DNA from 2 places in the Lactiplantibacillus sp. C232 genome. Region 2 is predicted to be linked to the other one. Evidence: riboswitches for the same ligand, from Rfam matches in the RefSeq annotation. Region 2 holds a riboswitch; the other holds the start of a gene.
What was found. Region 2 has a riboswitch for preQ1 ahead of MZO41_RS09660 (nucleoside hydrolase). Riboswitches for the same ligand answer to the same signal wherever they lie in the genome.

Region 1: another riboswitch for preQ1. It lies ahead of MZO41_RS07060 (QueT transporter family protein); the one in region 2 lies ahead of MZO41_RS09660 (nucleoside hydrolase).

Annotation. Positions count from the first base shown of each region.
Region 1 is NZ_JAMSKZ010000005.1:161,242-164,668, forward strand. Features, by position in the region: gene argD (acetylornithine transaminase) at 1-494, shown strand, start outside; gene argF (ornithine carbamoyltransferase) at 487-1,509, shown strand; PreQ1 riboswitch class I at 1,564-1,609, shown strand; gene MZO41_RS07060 (QueT transporter family protein) at 1,618-2,124, shown strand; gene MZO41_RS07065 (peptide ABC transporter substrate-binding protein) at 2,324-3,427, opposite strand, start outside.
Region 2 is NZ_JAMSKZ010000009.1:14,114-17,540, reverse strand. Features, by position in the region: gene MZO41_RS09670 (cation:proton antiporter) at 1-630, shown strand, start outside; gene MZO41_RS09665 (dihydrofolate reductase family protein) at 694-1,233, opposite strand; PreQ1 riboswitch class I at 1,589-1,633, shown strand; gene MZO41_RS09660 (nucleoside hydrolase) at 1,654-2,634, shown strand; gene MZO41_RS09655 (ECF transporter S component) at 2,631-3,182, shown strand; gene MZO41_RS09650 (ABC transporter ATP-binding protein) at 3,410-3,427, opposite strand, start outside.

The DNA of each region.
Region 1 (3,427 bases), on a different contig from region 2:
GCCTGGATCCTGATATCTACACGGTCGCCAAGGGCTTAGCGAATGGCTTGCCAGTGGGGGCAATGGTTGGTCGGCGGCAATTAGCCACTGCCTTTGGTCCGGGCAGCCATGGCTCGACGTTCGCCGGTAATGCTGTTGCTATGGCGGCGGCAAAACGTGTCTTGACCCAATTAACACCGGCGCTGTTAACGACGGTTCGAGCCCATGCCAAACTTGTCTGGCAATCCCTAGCGACTCAAGTCGAACCGATACCGGTAGTGAAACAAATCACGGGGAAGGGCCTAATGATTGGAATCCACTTAGATGAACAAATCCCGGTTAATCAAGTCATCACCCGGCTACAAGTAGAAGGCTTATTGACGTTATCAGCTGGCGATAATACGTTACGTTTGTTACCCCCAATTGTGATGCAACCGGCCGATTTATTAGCTGGGATTGCCTTGATTGCAAAGGTACTGACAACTTTGACAACGGAGGTCACGACGAATGAATAATCAATTTGAAGGTCGGTCATTCTTGAAGGAAATCGACTATACACCAACAGAATTAGCTTACTTAATTGACTTTGCTAGTCACTTGAAGACCCTTAAAGCACACCATATCCCACACCCTTATTTACAAGGAAAAAATATTGCGTTGCTGTTTGAAAAAATGTCGACACGGACACGTTCTGCGTTTACTGTGGCGGCTAATGATCTGGGCGCGAATCCAGAGTTTTTGGGTAAGGACGACATCCAATTCGGGACGAAGGAGTCAGTTGTTGATACGGCGAAAGTACTGGGGTCCATGTATGATGGTATTGAATTTCGGGGCTTTAAACAAAGCACGGTCGAAGACTTAGCGACCTATAGTGGTGTACCAGTCTGGAACGGATTGACCGATGAGTGGCACCCGACGCAGATTTTAGCGGATTTTTTAACATTAAAGGAACATTTTGGTCATTTAAAAGGGTTGACGTTAGCGTACGTTGGTGATGGTCGCAATAATATGGCTAATAGTTTACTTGTGGCGGGAGCGATGCTCGGCATCAATATCGCTATCGGGGCCCCGGTAGCGTTACAGCCAGCCCCAGCAGTGGTCGCGTTGGCCCAACAGTATGCGCAGGCAGCTGGGAGCACGGTCGTGATTACGGCTGATCCGCAACAAGCCGTTACTCAGGCTGATGCGCTTTATACGGATGTCTGGGTCTCAATGGGCGAGCAGGTCGACTATGGTGAGCGGATCAAGCAACTATTGCCGTTTCAAATTAATACTGCGTTACTCGCAGCTACTGGCAAGTCATCGACGATTGTCATGCATTGCTTACCAGCACTACACGATCTAAAGACGCAGCTGGGAGCCAAATTAGGCGAACAGTACGGAATGACGGCGTTTGAAATTACGGATGATGTCTTCCAGAGTAAGCAGGCGGTCGTCTTTGAAGAGGCCGGCAACCGGATGCCAGCAATTAAGGCGGTAATGGCGGCTACATTAGGTAACTTATTTATTCCTACCAGCATTTTCAATTAGCAAGCTTGCGGGAACTACTAGAGCGTGCTACGATTATATTCGCTTTGTTTCAATCAATACGTGGTTCGTAACCATCCCACGTTAAAAAAACTAGGAGGAATTAAGCGAATGACACAATCAAAAATTCGACCATGGATTATCAACGCCCTAGTCGCTGCAATGTATGTTGTACTATGCCTAGGCCCCGCAGCTTTTAGCTTAGCATCGGGCGCAATTCAATTCCGCGTTTCTGAAGGGTTGAACCACTTAGCCGTGTTCAATCGCAAGTATATTTGGGGAATTGTTGCTGGCGTTATTTTGTTTGACGCTTTTGGTCCCGGTGCGAGTCTCTTCAACGTTCTCTTTGGTGGCGGCCAATCATTATTAGCCCTGCTGGTATTGACGTGGTTGGCCCCTAAATTGAAGACGGTTTGGCAACGGATGTTACTGAATATCGCGCTATTCACCGTTTCGATGTTTATGATCGCACTGATGATTACCATGATGAGTAGCGGCGTCGCTTTCTGGCCGACGTATCTAACAACTGCTTTATCAGAGTTGATTATCATGAGTATCACCGCGCCAATTATGTACAGCTTGGATCGGGTCTTGCACTTTAGTGACCGGATTCAGTAGGGTGTGATTTTTACAAATCAGACTAAAAACCGTTATTTCGATGAAGGATGAGTCATTGAAATAATGGTTTTTTTGTCGAGTCATTACGATGTCAGTTGAACAAAATAATCTAATCGACTCATAGTGAAGTTGGCGATGAGAGTTCATTATGGGCAGATATAGTGCATAATGACTGGTGTTCATTTCAGAACCCAGACAATTATTTGAAGTAAGCACGCGTATAATCGTTTTCGCCAACCGCATGATAGCTGACACCATTTAAATTAGAATTTACAAGGTGACTTTCAGTCATGTTGTAAAGCGGTACGACTGCTGCTGTTTGGTTGAGACGTTTGGCGGCAGTTCTCATATTTTGCCAGTATGATTGTGTGTTAGTTGCGTTCTGGTTGTGTGCAGCGGTGATTTGTTGATTGAAAACAGTGTCATCATAGTGCCCGTAGTTTTGCGGATTGTTCTTTGTCAGAATGTCGAAAAAGGAAATCGGGTCCGCGTAGTCTGCTAGCCAGAGTGTATAAGTCAAATCGTAATTTCCGTTAGTAACTGCTTCGCCGGAGGCCTTTGAAGGTATCGCTGAAACTGACATTTTGGCATGTTTCAGGTTTTGTGCTACAGCGGCTTGAACAAACTGGTCAATATTCTTAGCGACCGTCGTGTCATCACTAACTAGCTTTAATGTTACAGAAGAACGGTCAAGTTGCTTGAGACCCTTATTCCATAATACTTGTGCTTTAGCAACATTGTGTCGGTAGGTGCTTTGAGTTTCAGTACCAAAATCCTTGCCCGTAGTGGGATCGGTGGTTAAACCTGGTGTGACATAATTGTAAGCAGGTGTTGAACCATCACTCAAAATATTTTTGGTGAGTGTTTTTTTATTAAGCACAAGATTCAAGGCTTGACGTAAATATTGATTGTTTAAAGCCCGATTTTTTTGCATGTTGAGACGTAAATAATAAGTGCCAGCTTTACTGACGTGTTTTAGATGCGAGTCATTTTGAACACCCTGCGCGGTGACGCCGGTGACAGTAGCGTCATCTAATTTATTTTGTGAGAAGAGATTATGGGCAGTTGTGGAGTCTTTGACAACTTGCATTGTTATTTTATTTAACTTGATGTCACTTTTATCGTAATAGTATGTATTTTTTAACAAATTCCAAGAATCATTAGTCCCGTTCCAACCTTTAACGGCGAACGGGCCATTGTAGGCCATTTTTGTACTAGTAGTTCCGTAATCTTTCCCGTATTTGGACACCACTTGATGATCCTGGGGAAAGAAAGCGGGCATGGTGAGCATCTTACTCAAGTA
Region 2 (3,427 bases):
TCAACCAACTTGGGACTCTCGCTGGCGATTCAGTTGGCGTTCTTTGTGGCGCTGTACTTTGTGGTCAAGTGGGTGGTGCCACATTTAATGGCCGTGGGGAATGCCCTACTGGTTCCAACCTCCATCACGCTGATGTCACTAGTGATTTGTTTTGGACTCTCATACTTAGCGGACGCAATCGGTTTAAGTGCTGTGATTGGCGCGTTCTTTGCCGGTATCGCCGTTGGTCAGACGGACTATCATGAAGTTATCGATGAGCATATTCAACCCATTGGTAATGCTGTATTTATCCCAGTCTTTTTCGTTAGTATTGGGCTGAATATGTCATTCAATGGTTTCCTGAACGATTTTTGGTTCATCGCTGTGATTACCGTTGCGGCAATTGCCACTAAGATCATTGGTGCCGGGGTCGGCGCACGGTTGGCGGGTTTTAATTGGTTAAGCGGCTATGAGATTGGCGCCGGCATGGTGTCACGTGGGGAGATGGCCCTGATCATTGCACAGATTGGTTATCAAGGCAAATTACTATCAGCTGATCGTTATTCGGCAGTCATCACGGCAATCATTTTAACGACGCTGATTGCACCACTATTACTTCGTCAGGCGGTTAAACGCCAACGTGAAGCTTAAAGCAATTGAAAATCCCAACTTGTTTGCGTGTTGCAAACGGGCTGGGATTTTTTAATCACGACATTATTCAGTTGTTAAACGTTGATAGTGGACTTCGGCGAGCTGACCATATCGATTGGTGTCAACTAATTCAAAGCGCTGTTGCTGGTCAATTGCTTTAAATAAGGGAATACCATCACCCAAAATGACTGGTGCAATCTGGATGTAGAGCTCATCAACTAAATCCGCAGCTAACAGCGGCATTAAGACGCCAGCACCGCCAACAATCCAAATATTTTTGCCAGCGGTACGGCGCAAGTCTTCGACGATCTTCGTGACGGGGGTATTGGTGAACTGGGTGCGTTCATCGCCGGTGTGGGGGTGGGAAGTCATGACAATATTGTGGGTCGCCGGATTATATGGATTAATGAGTTGATCAGTGGTTTGTTCCATCGTGTATTCGTAAGTATGGCGGCCCATGATGGCGGTATCAACTTGCTGCATAAATGCTTCGGTGGGGGCATCGTTGGCACCAGCTGTTTTGAACAGCCAGTCCAGCCGATTATCCTTGGTGGCTAAACAACCGTCAATTGAAACGGCCCCATAAAACTGAACTTTACGCATGATTCGACACCTACTTTATCTTTAGTAGTCATATTGTACCATGTTTTCCGGTCATTCACTTGATGAACTCTGGTAAAAGTTCAGTAACATAATTAAATAATTGGTTCGAAATGGGAGGTGGGGAACTACTTAAGGTGTCGCTGGGAGCGTATGAATACTGCAAATAATGATGTTGTGGGGCTAATGGGGATGAGTATGCACAGTGGGTTAAGCAGGTCGTGGTGATTATTGTCAGAGAGGTAGCATCGGCCATCAAGATGTGAGTCGAAGTAACGATTGGTGGTTTTCAAGGGCCCCACCGTCCGCTATAATTGGATTAGCATTTCATCACATACAGTTTGACCTAATTAGGCGAGCTGGCCTGGTTCGTAAACTTCCCAGGATAAAAAACCAAGAACTTCAGTTATCGGAGGTAAGAGAATGAATGCGACGCGTAACGTTATTATTGACTGTGATCCCGGGATCGATGATAGTTTAGCACTATTATTGGCGCTTAAATCACCGGCACTTAATGTGATTGGGATTACAATTGTTTGTGGGAACGTGCCAACCCATATCGGTGCGGAAAATGCACTGAAAATTTTAGATTTGGCTGACCGATTGGATATTCCAGTCTATTTGGGCGCTAATCGCCCATTGGAAGTCGCCTACACGAGTGCGCAAGACACCCACGGCGATGATGGCTTAGGGAATAGTCAGATTCCAGCGGTAACGGCGGTACGACCGATTCAAGATGCCGCTGGTTTTATTGAAGAGACGCTGATTGAAGCACCTGATACTTCGATTTTAGCGTTGGGACCGTTGACGAACATTGCAACGGTACTGCAACGTGATCCACGCTTATTTGAACAAGTCGATCAATTTACACTGATGGGTGGAAGTTATCGGAGTCACGGTAATTGTTCGCCAGTGGCTGAATACAACTTCTGGTGTGACCCGGATGCGGCCAAGGTCGTCTTTGACTTGATGCCTGTTCCCATTCAGATGGTTGGTTTAGACGTCACGCGTAACATCGTGTTGACACCCAGTTTATTAACGTATATTAAAGACGTCAATCCAGCAATGGGGGCTTTTGTTGAGAAAATTACAACCTTTTATTTTGACTTTCATTGGGAATATGAACGGGTTATTGGTTGTGTGATCAATGATCCGTTGGCCGTGGCCGGAATGCTTGACCCAACGATTCTGAGTGGCTTTGAAAGCTACACGACGGTTGTGACGGATGGTGTCGCGCGTGGGCAGTCAATCGTGGATGATCATGATTTCTGGCACAACACACCCAATAGTCAAATCATGACGAAGGTTGACGTCGTAGCTTTTTGGCGGTTGTTCTTAACGACTGTGGTCGGTGCGGCTGATCCTGATTTAACGCAAGTCTTGCACCAATTGGTGAGTGCATGAAGAGAATAAAGACGCGGGCAATTACGTTATTGGCGCTCTGCATTGCCCTGAATATTGTTGGCAGTAACATTGCCTTGATGTTAAAATTACCGATTTATTTAGATTCAATTGGTACCGTTTTGGCTGCTGCTGTGTTTGGACCACTGGGTGGGATGTTGGCCGGGGGTGCCACCGGAGTTATCGTGGGTGTGACGACAGACCTGTACTCGCTGTTCTTTATGCCCGTTCAACTGCTGACTGGGTTAGTTGCTGGTCTGCTATATCGGCGAATCAAGCCGGGCACGTGGCGGTCAAATTGGTGGTTAGCTGGTGTTATTTCACTTCCCGGAACACTTTTATCCACGGCGATTACGGTCATCTTATTTCATGGCATCACGTCGTCTGGTTCGAGCATGCTAGTCCAATTATTATTAGGTACCGGTATGGGCAAAACGATGGCTGTCTTCTTGATACAAGTGGGAACGGATTATTTAGATCGGTTTATCACGGTGTACGTGGTCGCACTTGTTTACCGTGCATTGCGATATAAATTACCGCAAGCTAATTAGTTGAACGGATGACTTGATGTCGGATGACCAAATCTAAGCATGTTTACGCTAACCGCACTTTTTCCAGCGGGCCGAAGCTGGCTGTTTTTGAGCTTGGCAAATTCTAGTTTTCGATTCGTAGTATCTGATGAGTCGTGTGAATATGAACAGTAAAAATGACCTCACAGGAACATTCCTGGCGAGGTCATTTTTACTGTTATGAGGTTAAAGTGCAGTGGTCAGTGGCACTACGAGTCGCGGCGACT